Regions from separate parts of the Streptomyces sp. bgisy027 genome, predicted to be linked through region 2. Evidence: riboswitches for the same ligand, from Rfam matches in the RefSeq annotation. Region 2 holds a riboswitch; each other region holds the start of a gene.
What was found. A riboswitch is a leader RNA that binds a small molecule or an ion and turns the genes downstream of it on or off. The one in region 2 is predicted to bind cobalamin.
Positions count from the first base shown of each region.

Region 1: it holds a riboswitch for cobalamin, as region 2 does, so the genes downstream of both, AC3ETA_RS37860 (SCO2321 family membrane protein) here and AC3ETA_RS08760 ((2Fe-2S) ferredoxin domain-containing protein) in region 2, are expected to answer to the same signal.
Region 3: it holds a riboswitch for cobalamin, as region 2 does, so the genes downstream of both, AC3ETA_RS04820 (ribonucleoside-diphosphate reductase subunit alpha) here and AC3ETA_RS08760 ((2Fe-2S) ferredoxin domain-containing protein) in region 2, are expected to answer to the same signal.

Region 1 covers NZ_JBYIVZ010000052.1:31,981-38,594, forward strand. Annotated here, with positions in the region: gene AC3ETA_RS37855 (alpha/beta fold hydrolase) at 1-532, opposite strand, end outside; adenosylcobalamin-variant (AdoCbl-variant) riboswitch at 1,116-1,210, shown strand; gene AC3ETA_RS37860 (SCO2321 family membrane protein) at 1,336-2,598, shown strand; gene AC3ETA_RS37865 (SCO2322 family protein) at 2,595-3,260, shown strand; gene AC3ETA_RS37870 (energy-coupling factor transporter transmembrane component T) at 3,278-4,450, shown strand; gene AC3ETA_RS37875 (ABC transporter ATP-binding protein) at 4,447-6,264, shown strand; gene AC3ETA_RS37880 (ECF transporter S component) at 6,261-6,614, shown strand, end outside.
Region 2 covers NZ_JBYIVZ010000006.1:173,652-180,265, forward strand. Annotated here, with positions in the region: gene AC3ETA_RS08740 (UbiA family prenyltransferase) at 1-353, opposite strand, end outside; gene AC3ETA_RS08745 (phytoene desaturase family protein) at 484-1,896, opposite strand; gene AC3ETA_RS08750 (inositol monophosphatase family protein) at 1,997-2,845, opposite strand; gene AC3ETA_RS08755 (gamma-glutamyltransferase family protein) at 2,964-4,790, opposite strand; gene AC3ETA_RS08760 ((2Fe-2S) ferredoxin domain-containing protein) at 4,843-5,268, opposite strand; cobalamin riboswitch at 5,325-5,499, opposite strand; partial or broken gene AC3ETA_RS08765 (3-hydroxyacyl-CoA dehydrogenase family protein) at 5,611-5,736, shown strand; cobalamin riboswitch at 5,730-5,951, shown strand; gene metE (5-methyltetrahydropteroyltriglutamate--homocysteine S-methyltransferase) at 6,107-6,614, shown strand, end outside.
Region 3 covers NZ_JBYIVZ010000003.1:237,355-243,968, reverse strand. Annotated here, with positions in the region: gene AC3ETA_RS04820 (ribonucleoside-diphosphate reductase subunit alpha) at 1-1,839, opposite strand, end outside; cobalamin riboswitch at 1,965-2,101, opposite strand; gene AC3ETA_RS04815 (GNAT family N-acetyltransferase) at 2,154-2,660, opposite strand; gene AC3ETA_RS04810 (NACHT domain-containing protein) at 2,817-6,434, shown strand; gene mctP (monocarboxylate uptake permease MctP) at 6,472-6,614, opposite strand, start outside.

The DNA.
Region 1 (6,614 bases), on a different contig from region 2:
TGTCACGAATGGCATCCGCATTGCTGGCCAGGTTGGCCTTGAGCCTTTCCAAGCACTCCTCGGAACCATCGCGGAGAGCCGCCCGGGCGGCCTTGTAGGCGATGACGTTGGACGGGGCCATCCCCTCGAACCAGTCGAGCCCATCTGCATCGGGGGGAGCGATGCTGACCAGAACGGCAGCACTGGCGACCCTGTCCGGAAGCAGCGCCGCACACGCCAACGCATGCGGCCCGCCGCCGGAACGGCCGAGCACGGAGAACGGTCCAAGATTCAGCTGGTCTGCGATGGCCGCCACATCCGCGGCGGCGTGACGCACGGCGCGGCCTTTTAACCGCTGCGACTCCCCGTACCCCGGCCGGTCATAGGAGATGAGCCGGATGCCGAGTTTGTAGAGAACGCTGGTCCGTGGACGCGGCCCCACCCTGCTGCCCGGAGTGCCATGCAGCAAGAACACCGGGTGGCCCTTCGGGTCCCCCGACGTCTCGAAGAAGAGCAGCCTCTTGCCGTCGCCGCTCTCGACACTTCCCAACACCAGGTGTGCCTCCCGTCGCCAGCGCCGCGGCCGCCCGGAGCAGGACCCGGAGAATCAGCATCCCGCCCGTCAGAGCGCCAGTCGACACACAAACCAGCCGTCATTCGCGACGGACCAAGGGTTTTCCGTAAGACGCAATGCCACGGGGTGACGGTTGCGCGTCCCGAAGGGCCGCTCGCACCGACCAAACGGTAGAGGATTCCCACCCTCCGGCAGGTCATTCCAGCCACACCGATAGCCATTCGGCGCAAAATCCATGTTTGGTTTGACACTTCTGTGATCGCAACGCCCCAGGGCGGCGATCACGCGACCCGAGGGCAGTACCCACATGATGGGGCCACCCGACCCGTCTCGCATCCTGACGTCGGCCGATACCGAACTGTCCGCGAGGAAGGGCCGACGCCGCGGCCGGGATCATGCACACGCCCATCACGAAGCTCGGCAACCCCCTGCAACATCCATGGGCGAAATCCAGCCGAACCGGCCACCCCCGTCCTCCCTCGACACCGGCCCGCCTCCGCCGCCCACAGCCCCCTCTCAGCCCCGGCCTACCCCCGGGTAGAGTGTCGCCGTCGTCATCACACCCGTACGTGGGAAAGCCGGTGCAAATCCGGCGCTGACCCGCAACCGTGAACCGGTCGTCGTCGAAGGCCGGTGAGCCGGATCGCCGCGTACGGGAAGTGACCGGCTCACGCGCCCCGGCAGTCCGCCGGAGTGCGGCACCGTCGAGGTATACGGAGCCGAGCCGCCGGGGGTCTCCCCTGCGCTGCCCGGTTCCCCTTAGGGAAGGGCACCCGCCGATCATGTACGTCCGTCGCAGCGCCGCGGTCCTGGCCGCCGCCGTCGTGATCGGCGCGGCCGCGCCGGCCATAGCCGCCGACTCCTCCCCGTCCGCGTCACCGTCCCCCGCCGGCTCGCCGTCCCCCTCCGCGCCCGCGAAGCCGACGTACCCCGCCGAGCTGTACGGCACCACCGACCCCACCTACGACGGCGTCTGGCGGCAGTCCCTCGCGATGCTCGCGCAGGACACCGTCGGGGTGCAGCCCGCCGAGGGGGCCGTGGACTGGCTGCTCACGCAGCAGTGCGCGAACGGGGCCTTCGCGCCCTACCGTGCCGACGCCGCCGCCGACTGCGATGCCAAGACCCTCGTCGACACCAACAACACGGCCGCCGCCGTCCAGGCGCTCGTCGCGCTCGGCGGGCACGACGCCGCCGCCTCCAAGGCCGTGACCTGGCTGAAGTCCGTCCAGAACAAGGACGGCGGCTGGGGTTACCTGCCGGGCGGGGCCAGCGACACCAACTCGACGTCCGTGGTGATCGGCGCGCTCGCGGCCGCCGGTGAGAAGCCGGCGGACGTCCGCAAGGACGGGAAGACGGCCTACGACGCGCTCGACAAGCTCGTCCTGCCGTGCAAGGGCGACGGCGCAGGCGCCTTCGCCTTCCAGCCCGACAAGAACGGCAAGCTGCTCGCCAACGCCGACGCCACCGCGGCCGGCGTCCTCGGCTCCCTCGGCAAGGGCCTCGTCGTGAGCCCCGGCAAGGACGCGCCGGCCACGCGATGCGTGAGCGACGGTCTCCCGGCCTCGCAGCAGGCCGCCGTCAACGGCGCCGCCTACCTCACCGACGCCCTCGCCAAGGACGGCCACCTCACGTCCGCCCTCCCGGGCGCCGAGGACCAGCCCGACTACGGCAACACCGCCGACGCGGTCGTGGCGCTGGCCGCCCTTTCCGGTGCCGATGCCGCCGAGAAGCCGCTGCGCTGGCTGGAGCGGAACTCCGCGAAGTGGGCGAAGCAGAGCGGCCCGGCTGCCTACGCCCAGCTGATCCTCGCCGCCCACGCCACCGGCACCGACCCCCGCGACTTCGGCGGCGCCGACCTGGTGAAGCAGCTCAACGCCACGGGCCCCGCGCCGCAGGCCGCCACAAAGGCCGCGGACAAGGACGCCGAGAAGGACGAGAAGGGCGACAGTCCCTTCGGTGTCTGGTGGTACGTCGGCATCTTCCTCGTCGTCGGCGTCGGCATCGGCTTCCTGCTGAGCGGCCGCAAGAAGGGCCCCCAGGCGTGATCCGCCGCTTGCTCGCCCCGCTCCTGGCCGCGCTGGTCCTGCTGACCGGCGCGGCCCAGGGCGCGCAGGCGGCCGGCTACCGCTACTGGTCCTTCTGGGAGCGCCAGGGCGACACCTGGATCTACGCCACCCAGGGCCCCTCCCTCGCCCGCCCCTCCGACGGTGACGTCCAGGGCTTCCGATTCGCCGTGAGCGAGGACTCGAAGGACGCGACGCAGCCCAGGGGTGCGGCCGAGTTCGCGGTGATCTGCGCCAGGACGCCCGCCGAGGACGGCAGGAAGCGGGTCGCCCTGATCATCGACTTCGGTACGGCGGCCGACGCCCCGTCCGGCGAGACGCCCCCTGCCCGCCGCACCGCGTGCGCCCGGGTGGCTCCCGACGCGACGACCGCCGAGGCCCTGGCGGCCGTCGCCAAGCCCCTGCGCTACGACACCAACGCCCTGCTGTGCGCGATCACCGGGTATCCGCGGAAGGGCTGCGGCGATCAGGTGTCGGGCGGCGGCCGGGAGACCGGGAAGCCGACCGCGGCCGGGCAGACCGCCACCGCGGCCGAGGACGACTCGGACGGCGGGCTCTCGCTGGGCCTGGTCGCGGGCGCCGCCGTGGTCGTGGTGCTGGGGGCGGCGGCGGTCTGGCAGGCACGGCGGCGCGGGGATGGCTAGCCGAGCGGAGCTTCGCGATGCCTAGCCGTGCGGAGCCGCCCAGGGGTGCGCAGACGCGGCGGGCGGCCCGGCCGGTGCCGTCCGCCGCCGCCCTTCGCCCGAACCACCGCGCCCCTCTCCACCCCGGCGCCTGGTGGCTCTGGGCCCTCGCCCTCGGTACCGCCGCCACCCGCACCACCAACCCCCTCCTGCTCGCCCTCCTCATCGCGACCTCCGCCTACGTCGTGGCGACCTGCCGCCCGAACGCCCCCTGGGCCCGCTCCTACTCCGTCTTCTTCAAGCTGGCCCTGGCCGTCCTCCTCATCCGCCTCGTCTTCGCCGTGGCCCTCGGCTCCCCGCTCCCCGGCACCCACGTGATCGTCGCCCTCCCCGAGATCCCCCTCCCCGACTGGGCGCAGGGGATCCGCCTGGGCGGCAAGGTCACCGTCGAGACCGTGCTCATCGCCCTCTACGACGGCCTGCGCCTGGCGACGCTCCTCATCTGCGTGGGCGCGGCGAACTCCCTCGCCAACCCCACCCGCCTGCTCAAGTCCCTGCCCGGCGCGCTCTACGAGATCGGCGTGGCGGTCGTCGTCGCCCTCACCTACGCCCCCAACCTCATCGCCGACGTCCAGCGGCTGCGCGCCGCCCGCCGGCTGCGCGGCCGGCCCGACAGCGGTGTCCGGGGCCTCCTCCAGGTGGCGCTGCCTGTCCTGGAGGGGGCGTTGGAGCGGTCGGTCGCGCTCGCCGCCGCGATGGACGCGCGCGGCTACGGCCGTACCGCCGACGTCCCGCCCCGCGTCCGCCGTACGACGACCGCGCTCACCCTCGGCGGCCTGCTGGGCGTCTGCGCCGGGACGTACGGGCTCCTCACCGCCGAAGGCGGCACCTACGGCCTCCCGGTCCTCCTCGCCGGAGTCGTCGCCGCCCTCGCGGGCCTGCGCCTGGGCAGTCGGCGTTCCCCGCGCACCCGTTACCGCCCCGACCGCTGGGACACCCACGCCTGGCTGGTCGCCGGTTCCGGCGCGGCGGTCGCCGCCCTGCTGACCCTGGCCGCACACCGTGCCCCGGAAGCCCTGAATCCCGGCGTGATCCCCCTCGTCGCCCCCGCCCTCCCCCTGTGGCCCGCGGCAGCGGTCCTCCTCGGCCTCCTCCCGGCCTTCGTCAGCCCCACGCCCCGCACTCCCGCCGCCCCCAAGGAGCCGTCGTGATCCGCTTCGAGAACGTCTCCGTGACGTACGACGGCGCCGCCGAACCCACCGTCCGTGGCGTGGACTTCGCGGTCCCGGAGGGCGAACTGGTGCTGCTCGCCGGCCCGTCCGGGGTCGGCAAGTCCACCGTGCTCGGCGCGGTGAGCGGGCTCGTGCCGCATTTCACCGGCGGCACCCTGCGCGGCCGCGTGACCGTGGCCGGCCGCGACACCCGTACGCACAAGCCGCGTGAACTCGCCGACGTGGTCGGCACGGTGGGCCAGGATCCCCTGTCCCACTTCGTCACGGACACGGTCGAGGACGAGCTCGCCTACGGCATGGAGTCACTCGGCCTGGCCCCGGCCGTGATGCGCCGCCGCGTCGAGGAGACCCTGGACCTGCTCGGCCTCGCCGATCTGCGCGACCGTTCCATCGCCACCCTCTCCGGCGGCCAGCAGCAGCGCGTGGCGATCGGCTCGGTCCTCACCCCGCACCCGAGCGTCCTGGTCCTGGACGAGCCGACGTCGGCCCTGGACCCGGCCGCCGCGGAAGAGGTCCTGGCAGTCCTCCAACGCCTGGTCCACGACCTCGGCACGACGGTCCTGATGGCCGAGCACCGCCTGGAACGCGTCGTGCAGTACGCCGACCAGATCGCCCTCCTGCCCTCCCCCGGCACGCCCCCGGTTCTGGGCACCCCGCCGGAGATCATGGCCGTCTCCCCCGTCTACCCGCCGGTCGTCGCCCTGGGCCGCCTGGCCGGCTGGAGCCCGCTTCCCCTGACGGTCCGAGACGCCCGCAGAAGGGCAGCAGACCTACGGCAACAGCTCGAGCAACGGCACACCAACGCCGCTCAAGACCGCTGGGAACCGGTCGAGGAACGGCACACCAACGCCGCTCAAGACCGCCGGAAACCGGTCGAGGAACGGCACACCAACGCCGCTCAGGGGCGCGGGGAACTGCGCGACCAGCCACACCAGACCCGCAGCCGCCGACGACCCGCACCCCCCATCCCATCGGCCGCCCCCACCCCCCACCGCTGGTTCCGCCGCAAACAGACCCCCACCGCCCCGGCATCTCCATCTCCCCATGCCGCCGAGGTACAGGCACTCGCCGTGACCCGCGACCGGATCCGCGCCCTGCGCCACGTCGACCTCACCGTCACCCGCGGAGAGACCGTCGCCCTCATGGGCCGCAACGGCGCCGGTAAATCCACCCTGCTCAACACCCTCGTCGGCCTGGTGGAACCCACCACCGGCTCGGTCTCCGTAGGCGGCTCCGTCCCCCACCGCACCCCACCCCGAGACCTGGTCCGCCGCGTCGGACTCGTCCCGCAGGAACCCCGCGACCTCCTCTACGCCGACACGGTCGCCGCCGAGTGCGCGGCCGCCGACGCCGACGCCGGCGCCAGCCCCGGCACCTGCCGCATCCTCGTCTCGGAGCTCCTCCCGGGCATCACAGACGACACCCACCCCCGCGACCTCTCCGAGGGCCAGCGCCTGACGCTCGCCCTGGCCGTCGTCCTGACCGCCCGCCCTCCGCTGCTCCTCCTCGACGAGCCGACCCGCGGCCTGGACTACGCGGCGAAGGCCCGCCTGGTGTCCCTGCTGCGCGACCTCGCCGACCAGGGCCACGCGATCGTGCTGGCCACCCACGACGTGGAGCTCGCCGCCGAGCTCGCGGACCGGGTCGTCCTGCTGGCCGAGGGCGAGGTGATCGCCGACGGCCCGACCGCGGACGTCGTCGTCTCCTCCCCCTCCTTCGCACCGCAGGTCACCAAGATCCTCGCCCCTCAGGAGTGGCTCACGGTCACACAGGTACGGGAGGCCCTGGCATGACCGACACGAAGAGCGCCCGGCGCCGGACGCGCCCTGTTCACCTCGGCCCCCGCTCCGTCGCCGCCCTCGCCCTCGTCAGCGCGGTGGGTGTCGCCGCCCTGATGTGGCCCTTCCTCGCACCGCCCGAGTCGGCCGTCATCGCGCACAGCGAGGACGCCCCCTGGTTCTTCGCCTGCCTGCTCGTGCTGCTCGTCGCGGTGGTGGGGGCGACGATCTCGGAGTCGGGGCTCGGGCCGAAGGCGGTCGCGATGCTCGGGGTGCTGGCCGCGACGGGAGCCGCGCTGCGGCCGATCGGCGCCGGCACCGCCGGTCTGGAGCCGATGTTCTTCCTCATGGTGCTGAGCGGCCGC
Region 2 (6,614 bases):
CGGCCACCCGCAACCGCCGCGAGACCCAGCCCCACCGCCGTCAGCCCACCGGCCACGGCGAGAGCGGCGCGGCGCGGGACGCGCCCGGAAGGCACCGGCCGATCGGGACGTTCGACGCCGTCGACGGCCGCGTCGGCGTAGTCGTTGAGGGCCATGCCGGCCCAGTACAGACAGACGGAGGAACCGATCACTCCGAAGGTACGGGCCCCCAGCGGCCGTCCGGCGGCGACCGCTCCCGCGATCACGTCACCGGGGACACTCAGCGCGGCCGGCGCTCTGACGAGCAGGGCGAGGTCGGAGAGGCGCACGGCAGACCGGGATCGACAGCGGACAACCGCTTTCCGATCTTTCATGGCCGCACCCTACTCGCGGCCGTTGAGCATCCAGCCACCTACCCCCCGGTAAGCGAAGTGACAAAGAAGACACAGGTTTTCCTTACCCTGCGACCTCAACTACCGGTAAAGGTAAGTCGTTTGGGCGGCGTCAGGACTCCTGCCGCAGCCGCCGCCACACCGCCTTGGCCGCGTTGTGCCCCGACATGCCGTGCACCCCCGGTCCGGGCGGGGTCGCCGACGAGCAGATGAAGACCGCCGGGTGCGGGGTGGTGTAGGGGAACAGCGACAGCTTGGGGCGCAGCAGAAGCTGGAGTCCGGACGCGGCACCGGAGCCGATGTCGCCGCCGACGTAGTTGGCGTTGCGCGCGGCGAGTTCGGCGGGGCCGGCCGTCGCACGGGCGAGGACGCGGTCGCGGAATCCCGGGGCGAAGCGCTCCAGTTGGCGCTCGATGGCGTCCGTGAGGTCGCCGGTCCAGCCGTTCGGGACGTGTCCGTACGCCCAGAAGACCTGCTTGCCCTCGGGGGCGCGGGAAGGGTCGACGACACCGGGCTGCACGGTGATCATGAACGGCTTGTCGGGTGCCCGGCCCTGCCGGGACGCGGCGCGCAGGGCGGCGTCGATCTCCGCGCTGTTCCCGCCGATCTGCACGGTGCCGGCGCGGCGGGCCTCCGGCGCGGTCCACGGCACCGGGCCGTCCAGCGCGTAGTCGATCTTGAAGACGCCGGGGCCGTAGCGATAGCCCTCGTAGTAGTTGCCGAGGCCGGCGATGCGGGCCAGGGCGGTGGGCGAGGTGTCGAAGACGTACGCGCGCGCGGGCGGCAGGTCGTCGAGCCGCTTGACCTCGTAGTCGGTGTGGACGCTGCCGCCGAGGTCCTCCAGGTACGCGGTGAGCGCGTCGGAGATGGACTGCGAGCCGCCGCGGGCAAGGGGCCAGCCGCGGGCGTGCGCGGCGAGGGCGAAGACCAAGCCGATGGCGCCGGTGGCGAAGCCGCCGAGGGGGGCCATGACGTGCGCGACGAGACCGGAGAAGAGGGTCTTGACCTGCTCGTCCCTGAAGCGCCGCATCAGCCACGTGGACGGCGGCAGCCCGACCAGGCCGAACCGGGCGAGGGTGACCGGGTCGCGGGGCAGCGCGGTGAGCGGCAGGGACATGAAGTCGCGGGCCAGGGTGTCCCACTTGGGCAGGAACGGTTCGACGAGCCTGCGGTACGGTCCCGCGTCGCGCGGGCCGAAGGAAGCCGCGGTCTCGGCGACGGACCGGGACAGCACGGCGGCGGTGCCGTCGGCGAAGGGGTGCGCCATCGGCAGGTCGGGGTGCAGCCACTCCAGGCCGTAGCGGTCCAGGGGCATGGTCCGGAACACGGGTGAGTTGATGCCGAGGGGGTGCGCGGCGGAGCACGGGTCGTGACGGAAGCCGGGGAGGGTCAGCTCCTCCGTACGGGCGCCTCCGCCGACGGTGTCGCGTGCCTCGAACACGGCCACGGAGAAGCCGCGGCGGGCCAGCTCCACGGCAGCGGTCAGTCCGTTCGGCCCCGCTCCCACCACGACCGCATCGAGCATCGACGGCACCTTCGGACTCCTTCGTCAGCCGACGGCCTTGAAGGATCAGGATATGCCGGGGCACTGACGGCGCAGGGCGCGGGCGGCTTCGCCCTGGGGGTCAGCGCACCCCGCCGGACAGCAGTCCCGCCACCCGACGGGCCGTGGCCGCGTCCCGCGCCGCCGTGAACGGCAGTGCGTTGCCGCCGGTGATCCGGAACGGCTCGCCCGTGCGGGTCAGGTGGGCGCCGCCCGCCTCCTCGACCAGGAGGATGCCCGCGGCGTGGTCCCAGGCGGCCTCCCAGCTGAACGCGGTCGCGTCCAACTCGCCCCGTGCGACGGCCAGATACTCCAGGCCGGCCGATCCGCAGGAGCGCGGTGCGACGCCGTCGGTCCACAAACCGAGCAGGCCGCGCTTTTGGTCATCGGTCGTGTAGTCCGGGTGGGACGTGGCGATTTCGAGGTCACGGCCGGGTTCCGGCGCGCCGGACCGCAGCCGTACGCCGTCGAGGTGGGCGCCCCGGCCACGTACCGCCGTGGCGAGTTGGTCGCGGGCCGGGGCGTAGGTCCAGGAGGCGAGCAGGACGCCGTGCCGGGCGAGCGCGACCAGCGTGCAGAAGCCGGTGTCGCCGTTCACGAACTGGCGGGTGCCGTCGACGGGGTCGATGATCCAGACCGGCGCGTCGCCGCGTATCGCCTCGTACGACGCCGGGTCGGCGTGCACGGCCTCCTCGCCGACCACGACCGAGCCGGGCAGGAGCGCGCTGAGGGCTCCGGTGAGGAACCGCTCGGCGAGCCGGTCGGCGTCGGTGACCAGGTCGTGCGGTCCGCTCTTCTGGTCGATCTCGTGCTCGGCGAGCTGCCGGAAGCGGGGCATGATCTCGGCCGCGGCCGCCTTGCGGACCGCTTCCTCCACGTCGGCCGAGTGCTGTGCGAGAAACTCTTCGATGGTTTCGTTGTATTCGATCACGCGTCAATAAGAACACGACCCTCTGACAGTCCCTGCCCGCCGGGTGGCCGGCGGATGGCATCGACGTGAACATGAGGGGCCGGTATCAGCAGGTCGGAAGCCCGGGGGCGGCGTTTCCTCAGCGCCCGACCGCGTATCCCTGCATGCCGCGCGGATTCGCCGCGGCCGACAGGACGCCGGTCTCCGGGTCCCGTGCCACCACGCACAGCCGGCCCTCCGACCAGGCGTCACCGACGGTCACCTCGTGACCGCGCCGCCGCAGCTCCTCCACCACCGCGGCGTCCGTCCGGGACTCCACGGTGACGCTCCCCGGTCGCATCCCGCGCGGGTGGAAGGAGCCGGGGAAGCTGTCGTTGTGCCAGTTCGGGGCGTCGATCGCGCCCTGGAGGTCGAGACCGCCGCGGACCGGGCCGCGCAGGGCGACGGCGAGGAGGAAGTGCAGCTGCCACTGGTCCTGCTGGTCCCCGCCGGGTGTGCCGAAGGCCATGACGGGCACCCCGTCGCGCAGGGCGATCGAGGGCGTGAGGGTGGTGCGGGGCCGCCGGCCCGGCGTCAGGGAGTTCGGCAGGCCCTCCTCCAACCAGGTCATCTGGAGCCGCGTGCCGAGCGGGAAACCCAGCTCGGGCACGAGGGGGTTGGACTGGAGCCAGCCGCCGCTGGGGGTCGCCGCGATCATGTTGCCCCAGCGGTCGACGATGTCGAGGTGGCAGGTGTCGCCCCGGGTCCCGCCGTCGGCGGCGACATCGGGCTCCCCCGGCACCGGGGACGTGGGGCGCTTGGCGACGGTCGGTTCCCCCGCGCCCGGCGCGTCGGAGGCGGGCCGGACGTCGGCCGCCACGCGCGCGTGCGCGGACAGTCGCGGGGTGCGGCCGCCCGGGCTGCCGGGCCGCATCTCGTGGGACGCCTTCTCGCCGATCAGCTCCCGCCGGTCGGCGTTGTACTCGTCCGACAGCAGGTCGGCCAGCGGCACCTCGGCCGCGTCGCCGTACCAGGCCTCCCGGTCGGCCATGGCCAGCTTGCAGCCCTCGATCAGCAGGTGGACGTACTCGGCGGACCCGTACCGCGGCAGCTCGGGCGGGAGCAGCGCGAGCTGCTGGAGGAGGACGGGGCCCTGGCTCCAGGGGCCGGCCTTGCACACGGTCCAGCCGTTCCAGTCGTACGTCGCCGGCGCCTCGTAGGTCGCGGACCAGCCGGCGAGGTCGGCGGCCGTGAGCGTGCCGGAGTGCCGCTCGCCGCTGGTGTCCACGGTCGGGCGGCCGGCCTGCCGTACCAGGGCCTCGGCGATGAATCCGGACCGCCACACCTCGCGCGCGGCCTCGATCTGGGCGATCCGGTCGCCTGCGCCCGACACCTCGTCGAGCAGCCGCTTCCAGGTGGCGGCGAGGGCGGGATTGCGGAACGGCTCCCCGGGGCGGGGCGCCCGGCCGCCCGGCAGATACACCTCGGCCGAGGAGAGCCACTCCGTCTCGAACAGCTCCCGCACGGTCTCCACCGTCTCGCCGACCCGCTCCACGGGCGCGTGCCCGTGTTCGGCGTACCCGATGGCGTACCGCAGCACCTCCGCAAGGGGCTGGGTCCCGTGGTCCCGCAGCAGCAGCATCCAGGCGTCGAAGGCGCCGGGCACGGCGGCGGCCAGCGGCCCGGTCCCCGGCACCAGTTCCAGTCCGAGTCCCCGGTAGTGCGCGACGGTCGCCCCGGCCGGCGCCGGACCCTGCCCGCACAGCACCCGTACCTCGCCGCCCGCCGGGGCGAGAAGGATCGGCACCTCGCCGGCCGGACCGTTCAGGTGCGGCTCGACCACGTGCAGCACGAACGCGCCCGCCACCGCGGCGTCGTACGCGTTGCCCCCGCGCTCCAGCACCGCCATCGCGGACTGCGAGGCGAGCCAGTGCGTGGAGGACACCATGCCGAAGGTGCCCTGGAGGGTGGGACGGGTGGTGAACATCGGGTCTGTCACCTCGCTGTCGCGCGGATCGGTCCTTCCGATCTTCAGGCACTCACTGTTCGGGGTTCAACCTTCCGGCGTCCCCGGCCCGCCGGGGCGGTGTGAAGGTGTAGAGGTCGAGGACGTCAGGGCAGGGCGCGACGCCGGGGCCGCCGGCCCTGACCCAGGTGATGACGTCCTCGGTGGCCTCGGGGTCGTTCACGAGGCCGAGCCAGACCGGGCGGGCGCCGGCCGCGCGGGCGGCTGCGGACGGCTGGACGACGATCACGTTGGCGTGCTCGCACACGTCGAGGCAGCCGGAGACGCGCACGGGCACGTTGTCGGCGAGGCGAGCGGTCTGCCGCGCGTGGTCGACCCCGGTCACCTTCGGGGTGCCGCAGCAGCAGTCCCGGCAGACGACGACACGGCACGGTGCGGGTGCGGCGGCGGTGGGTGCCGGAGGGTCGGTGGGCGCGGGGCGGGAGGGGAGCACGGGCATGCCTCGGGTGTCGGGGCTCGTACGCGGAGCCTGGCCTACGGACGTCCTCCCCGCCCGGGGGCGTGAAGGTGCCAGCAGGTCTTCGGACTCGGGTTCGTCCGGTCGGGGCGCCTTCCCGGTCTCCCAGTGGCGCGTGCCCCGCCCGTCCCCCTCACCGCTGCGCGTCAGTTCCGGATTCGCACCGGATTCCCTGGCCTCGGTTGTGGCTCGACTGGCCCGCCGAGGCTATCAACTCCGCATGCCGCTCAGGTCGTGCGCCCGGTCACGGGGTACGGCACGAACGTGCTGGTGTTCTCGTCGACGCGCAGGGTCCGCCCGAGGAGCGGCGCGGCCCGCCGGGGGTCCCTCTACGACGCGTTCAAGGAGCCCCTGTATGCCCCTCCCCCGTTGCCGCTGCGGATGGTCGAGGCGGGGCTGCTGGGCCGCAGGAGCGGGCGGGGGTTCCACACGTACGGCCGGGTAGGCTGATCCGTGCAGCTGGTTCGCCCCGTCCGCCAGGCGGGGTGTCGTAAGAGGGAACCCGGTGGAAATCCGGGACTGCCCCGCAGCGGTGAGCGGGAACGACCGCCGTCATGAGCACTGAGCCCGACGTACCGGGCCTGGGAAGCGACGGCCATTAGGAGTCCTCAGGAGATGAGGACGTGCCCGCGAGTCCGAAGACCTGCCAACTGCCCGCGCGCGAACCACTCGTGCGCGGACATCCCGGTGACCTCGAGGGCGGGTCGGCGTACATGACCGAGCGGACGGCCCTGCGGCCGCTGCCGTCCGGTCCGTCACCCCTTCGCACTCTCGTCCCGTCGCCGGGATCTCAGGGAATCGTCTCGCGAAGGAGATCTCCGTGACCACCAAGCCCACAGCCGCGGCAGCACGGGCCACCGTGTACGGCTACCCCCGTCAGGGCCCGGACCGGGAACTGAAGAAGGCGATCGAGGGCTACTGGAAGGGCCGCGTCACCGCCGACGCCCTCCGAGCCACCGCCGCCGAACTGCGCCGGGCCAACTGGCGCCGCCTCGCCGACGCCGGCATCCACGAGGTGCCCACCGGCGACTTCTCGTACTACGACCACGTCCTGGACACCAGCGTCGCCCTCGGCGCGATCCCCGAGCGGCATCGCGTCGCCGTCGAGACCGACGCCCTGGACGGCTACTTCGCCATGGCCCGCGGCACGCAGGACGTCGCGCCGCTGGAGATGACGAAGTGGTTCGACACCAACTACCACTACCTCGTACCGGAGTTGGGCCCGGACACGGTCTTCACGGCGGACTCGGCCAAGCAGGTCGCCGAGCTCAGGGAGGCCCTGGCGCTGGGCCTGACCGCCCGGCCCGTCCTCGTCGGCCCGGTCACCT
Region 3 (6,614 bases), on a different contig from region 2:
GATCCGCTCGCGCAGCGCCGCCCAGCGCTCCGGCCAGGTGAGCTCGACGCCGTAGTGGTCGGGGTGCAGCACGCCCCGGGCGGTACGGGTCTTCTCCCAGGCCGGCAGCGGGCCGCTGCGCTCGGCGAGGTCGGCGGACGCCTCGTACGCGGCGAGCATGATCCGCTCGGCGATGCGCGTGGAGAGCTGTCTCGCCTCGGCCGAGTCGAACGGCAGCCGCAGCTTGAAGAAGACGTCCTGGAGGCCCATCGCGCCCAGGCCCACCGGCCGCCACTTGGCGTTCGAGCGCCCCGCCTGCTCGGTCGGGTAGAAGTTGATGTCGACGACGCGGTCGAGGAAGGTGACGGCGGTGCGGACCGTCTCGTCCAGGCGCTCCCAGTCGATCTCCCCGCCGCTCACGAAGGCGCCGAGGTTGACCGACCCCAGGTTGCAGACCGCCGTCTCGCCGTCGTCGGTGACCTCCAGGATCTCCGTGCAGAGGTTGGAGGAGTGCACGACATGGCCCGGCAGGGCGGTCTGGTTGGCGGTGCGGTTGGCGGCGTCCTTGAAGGTCATCCAGCCGTTGCCGGTCTGCGCGAGGGTGCGCATCATGCGGCCGTAAAGGTCGCGGGCCGGGATGGTCCTGCGCGCGAGCCCTTGCTCCTCGGCCTTGCGGTAGGCCGCGTCGAACTCCTCGCCCCACAGGTCGACGAGCTCGGGCACGTCGGCGGGGGAGAACAGGGACCACTGGCCGTCGGCGTTGACCCGGCGCATGAACTCGTCCGGGATCCAGTGCGCGAGGTTCAGGTTGTGCGTACGGCGGGCGTCCTCACCGGTGTTGTCCCGCAGCTCCAGGAACTCCTCGATGTCGGAGTGCCAGGTCTCCAGGTAGACCGCGGCCGCGCCCTTGCGCCGGCCGCCCTGGTTCACGGCGGCGACCGAGGCGTCCAGCGTCTTCAGGAACGGGACGATGCCGTTGGAGTGCCCGTTGGTGCCGCGGATCAGCGAACCCCGGGAGCGGATGCGGGAGTACGACAGGCCGATGCCGCCGGCGTGCTTCGAGAGGCGGGCGACCTGGTGGTAGCGGTCGTAGATGGAGTCGAGCTCGTCGTTGGGGGAGTCCAGGAGGTAGCAGGACGACATCTGGGGGTGGCGGGTGCCGGAGTTGAAGAGCGTGGGGGAGGACGGCAGATAGTCGAGCCTGCTCATCAGGCCGTAGAGCGCGGCGACTTCGTCGACGGAGCGGGGGGTGTCGTCCTCGGCGAGACCGGCGGCGACGCGCAGCATGAAGTGCTGGGGCGTCTCGATCACCTTGCGGGTGATGGGGTGCCGCAGGAGGTACCTGCTGTGCAGGGTGCGCAGGCCGAAGTAGCCGAAGCGGTCGTCGGCGGCCGTGTCCACCAGAGCGTCCAGGCGGGCCGCGTGCAGGCGCGCGAACTCGGCGGTGCGGTCGGCGATGAGGCCCTCGCGGTGGCCGACCGCGACCGACTCGGTGAAGGACGTCACACCCTGCGAGGCGGCCTCGGCGGCGATGGAGATGGTCAGCAGCCGGGCGGCGAGCCTGCTGTAGGCGGGGTCCTCGGAGATGAGCCCGGCCGCCGCCTCGGTGGCCAGCTCGCGCAGCTCCGCCTCGTCGGCCCGGGCGGACCGGCCGCGCAGCGCGGCGGCGGCGACCCGGCCGGGGTCGGCGTCGGGGAGGTCGGCGGTCAGCTCGGTCAGGAGCCGCAGCAGATCGGAGGGCCGGCCCGCAGGGTCTCCGTCGAGGGCGGCGGCGGGAGACGGCAGGGCGGTTCCGGGGGCGTCCGCGTCGGTCGGGACCGATGGGACGACTGAGGCCGGGTCTGCTGGCGCGATGGTCACGTGGGGGCTCTCCCTCGCTCGGCACGGGGGCCTTGCGGAGGGCAGGGGGCAGCACACGAGCGCACACGGCGTCGCGTCCACCGGCCCATTCCACGAGGCCCGGACGTCAGGGCGCACCGGCCGGTCGGCCGGGCGCGCTGTCGGCAGGTCCTCGGACTGACTCCTGTGCACGACTGAGGGAACAGACGTGCACAAGTACACCGTTGCGGGACAGTTCCGGATTCGCACCGGATTCCCCTGCGGCGACAGCGAGCATGAGCATACATCTTGTGCTCGCCCGCCACGCCACCCCCAGATGTTGTGTCGCGCTGGTTTCAGAGCGTCAACTCATAGGTGAGAAGAGTGATGTCGTCGAGCTGCGGGAGCGGATTCCAGTCCCGCTCGGGTGTGCGAACAAAACCCAGCCGTTCGTAGATGCGATGGGCGCCGTGCATGGTGCGCTGGGTCGACAGGACGATCCGTACGCAGCCCTCCGTGGCCCGGGCGCGGTCGACGCAGGCGCGGACGAGGGCCTCGCCGGCGCCGCGTCCACGGCCCGCGCGGTCGACGGCGAGCATCCGGATCTCGGCCTCGCCGGGGAGCGCGATGTCGGCCATGGGGCCGCCGCTCGGCACGAAGGTCACCCCGCCCAGCAGCCGGCCGTCCGCGACGGCCACGAGTACCTCGGCGGCGGTCGCGCGCTTGGCCACGTCCCTGAGTTCGCCGAGGTACGCGTCACTCTCGCCGAAGTCGAGGAGCCCGTCGTGGAGATAGGCCCGGGCGGTGATCTCGCCGAGCGCGTCGAACTCACCGGGTTCCGCCGGCCGGATCGCGATGTCCATGGGCCCGAGTCTGCCGGACGGCCGGGCGGACGGGCCCGGGGTTTTGTGCCGAGGGCCGCCGGGTTGCGGGGAGTTCCGGGAGTGCTTCCATGGAGATAGGTGTCGGCGCCCCGCGGTCGCTCCGTTTCGAGAGCCGTTCTCGGAAGGAGACGAACGATGACGAGGGTCGTCGGCAGCCCGCCCGGCAAGAAGCGGCCGCGCAACGCGCCGATGGCGACGCTGGCTCCGAGGCGGGCGGCCAACCGGGTCAGGCAGGGGTTCGTGGGCCACCGGCACAGGCTGACCACGCGCCTGGAGGCCCGCGGTGGAAGCACCCGCCCCAAGAAGTGGCGCCGGTGGTTCACCTACACCAACGCCACCCGGGCCGTCTGGACGGTGGCGGTGCTCGCCGTGGTCGCCTGGGTGGTGGAGGGCCTGTACATCGTGATCCGGGGCCGCACGACACCCTTCGAGAAGTGGCGGCAGGGCAACGACGGCTTCGAGACGGTCATGCGCTTCGTGGGCCCGGTGCTCGCCGCGTCGCTCGCCGCCGCGCTCTTCCTGTTCTGGTGGTACCGGTGGACCAAGCGGCGCTATCTCGCCAAGGCACGCGACGACCCCCACCGACTGGTCCTCACGGCCGGCCCGGACACCGCCGAGATCGTGGGCCGGGAGGAGATCGCCCAGGTCATCGCCGAGCGGCTGCGCGAGCGCGACACGCGCCGGCCCTATCTGCTGGTCGGCGGCGTCGGTGTGGGCAAGACCGCCGTCCTGGTACGGCTCACCGAACTGCTCGCGGAGCAGAACGCCGTACCCGTGCCGATCCGGCTGCGGGACGCGAACGGCGGCAGTGACCTGAACTTCGAACGCATGGCCAAGGAGCGCTTCATCGACGAGGCACCCCGGGGCATCCTCGCGCGCACCAAGACCGAGCGGGTCTGGCAGCAACTGCTCGCCGACGACAAGCCGGTCGTCATCGCCGACGGGCTGGAGGAGGCGCTCCTCGGCGACGGCCTCCAGCAGAACCGGGACAACATCATCCGGCGGGCCATCGAACGTGCCTACGAGGAGAAGCTGCCCCTCGTCATCGCCTCCCGGCCGCACAGCCCGCTGGAGAGCACCCCGGCCGCGATCGTGGAGCTGGAACCGCTCAGCGAGGAGGAGGCCCTGCGGTTCGTCCAGGCGCGCGTGCCGGAGACGGACGAGCGCCGCGTCGACTGGATCGTGGAGACGGCGGAGGTGACCGAGTCGCCCGTCTACCTCCAGATCGCCCGTGAACTGCACCGTCACGGCGCCCTGGAACACGACCGGCCGGACAACGACCCGCAGCACATGAACACCCGCAGCCGTGACCGCGGCACGCTGCGGCTGTGGCTGCTGGAGACCTGGGACGAGGCGCTGTGCCAGGGTCGGCTGCGCCGGGACGTCGCCCTGAGCCAGCGCGACCGCCGCGACGCCGTCGAGGTGGTCTCCGCCCTGGCCTGCGTGGGACTGCTCCAGGACAAACTGGAGGTCGGCCTCGGGGAACTGCTCGACTCGGACGTCCACCCCGGTCCGATGCGGCGCGCGCAGGCCCGTGCCGAGCACCTGCGGGCCGGCGGACGCGCCTTCGACCGGTACGGCAGGCGCGGGAACGTCTTCTCCGAATGGCACCGGCAGCAGATCTGGGACGTGCTGTGCCGGCGGATCAGCCCGCAGGAGAGGAGGCGGTTGCGCGGGGGCAACATGGACCAGTGCCGCGCGGCCCTCGCCCGGATCGCACGCAACGCCGACAAGCTCGGCCTGGTGGAGGGCTTCGAGCGCAGGGTCCGTTTCCCGCACAGCATCATCCAGGCCTACTTCGGCTACCGCGTGCTGCGGCGGCTGGGCGAGCGGGGCGCCGGCGAGCTCGTCGAGCACGTGCTCCAGCCGCCCGGACCCAGCCGTGAACTGCTCATGGCCCTGGTGCTGTTGTCGCGCCGCCGGGCGGCCGGGGTCAAGGCCCGCCGGGAAGGCGTCCGGGCCGAGGTGACGAAGGAGATCGGGGAACGGCTCCGCCGCTCACGTATGCGCGGGCACACCCTGGCCCACCGGCTCTGCAAGGCCGCGGAACGCCGCACGGACGACCCGAAGGCGCTCGACCACTACGCGGCCGCCGTGGAGATCGAGAGCGTGGAGGAGGCACCGAGGCTGCTCGGCCACATCCTGGAGGAGGTGCGCAGGACCTGGGCCGGTTTCAAGGGCGACCGGCGCAGCCTCGACGACGCGAAGCTGAGGCTGCTCAGGCAGGTCGGGGCCGCCCTGCGCAGCGTCTCCGACCGGATCGACACCACACCCCTGTACGAGCAGCTCGTCCAGACAGGCGTGAAGGAGCCCGCCTACTCGATACGCCTGGCCGCCGCCCAGGAGTTCGGCACCGGCGGCAACCCGGCGTTCGCCGTGATCCGCGGCCGGATCGGCCTCAGCACCGACCCGGTGGAGGAGTACAACGACCGGCTCGGCAAGCTGCGGGCCTGGAAACGGCGGGAGTACGAACAGTGGGCCGAGCGCATGGCCCGGGCACGTGCGGCGGGCGTGCCCTCCCGGGCCAGGACGGAGCGCATCGCCCGGCTCCAGCAGGACCGGCGCACGCTCAACCTGGAGTACCGCAGGAAACGGGTCGTTCTGTTCCGGGAGTTCGTGATGCGTGCCTGGATGATCCCCATGCTCCTGGGCTCCGTCGACGAGGCGCACCGCGACGAGGCCCGCGAGCGCCTCACCAAGTGGCTGGGCCACCTGGACCCCAAGGCCACCGGCGGCACCCCCGATCTGCCGCTCGCACTGGAGGCCGCGCTGGCGCAGGGCTTCAAGTACGCGGCCAACCGCAGGATCCGGCATCCACAGGCCGACCAGGGCGGTCGCGACGACCTGATCCGGCAGGCGGAGACCGTGCTCCAGCAGTCCCGGTGCTGGTACGCGCAGGTCATGCTCATCCAGGCGCTGTGCCTGTGGGAGCTCCCGGACATCGTGGGCGTCCATGAGCAGCAGGCGCACCCGACGCCGGGCAGGGACGGGTACGACGGCGGACGCGAGCCGCCCCGGACGCTGGGCGGGGCGACCGCCGTGCAGACCGTGGAGCGCTGGCTGTCGATGGCCGGCACCGTGAACCGGCCACCCGGGCATCCCGGGGCGAACGGCGCCCCGCCCCGGCAGTCCCTGCATCCGTTCGTCGCCGAGGCGGGCGACCTGGTGGCCCTCGCGCTGGAGACCGGGCAGCCCGAGCGGTTCCTCTGGATCGACGAGAAGGGCGTCGCCGACAACATCGGCGCCCGCACCGGCAATCCCGAGTCGTACCGCAGGCACAACCTCTGGATCCCGCCCTCGGTGGGCTGGAGCACCCTGGACGCGCGGGCCCAGCGCCTGGTCGCCGACGTTCTGGTGATGCTGAACCTCATCGAACGGGACGGGCATCCGGACGAGGTCGAGGAGCGGATGAGCCGCGCGGAGCAGCCGGGGACATCGCTCCCGCCGTGCATCAGCGGCGACCGCGGCCCGCTGCGCCCCGGCCTGCGGGCCGGCATGGCGGACCCGCCCACACCCGGCGCGACCTGCCTGCCGGACTGCAAGTTCCAGCTCTGCCCCTACCCGCCCCGGGGCTGTGTGCCGCGCGGGGAGATCCGGGAGCCGTTCTGCCGTCAGCAGCAGGCCCTGCTGCCGGGGCGGATGCGCCGCCATCTGCCCAGACTGCTGCGCCGGAAGACACCGGGCTGGGTCAGCATGCGGGTCCGCGAACTCGACGGTTTCTGGCAGCAGATGGCCGGGCGTACCCGCAACTAGTGCGGTACGCCCGGCCGTCGTGCGGGTGAGTCCCGCGTCAGTGGCTGGTGCCCGCCGTCGCCGGGGGCAGTTCGACCTGGACTCCGGGGTCGCCGGCGTCGGCCGTGTAGTCCTCCGGCTTCGTCTCGTCGACGCCGTCCGGGGCCTTCGCCGCCCTCAGCGCGAAGGTGAGCACGACCG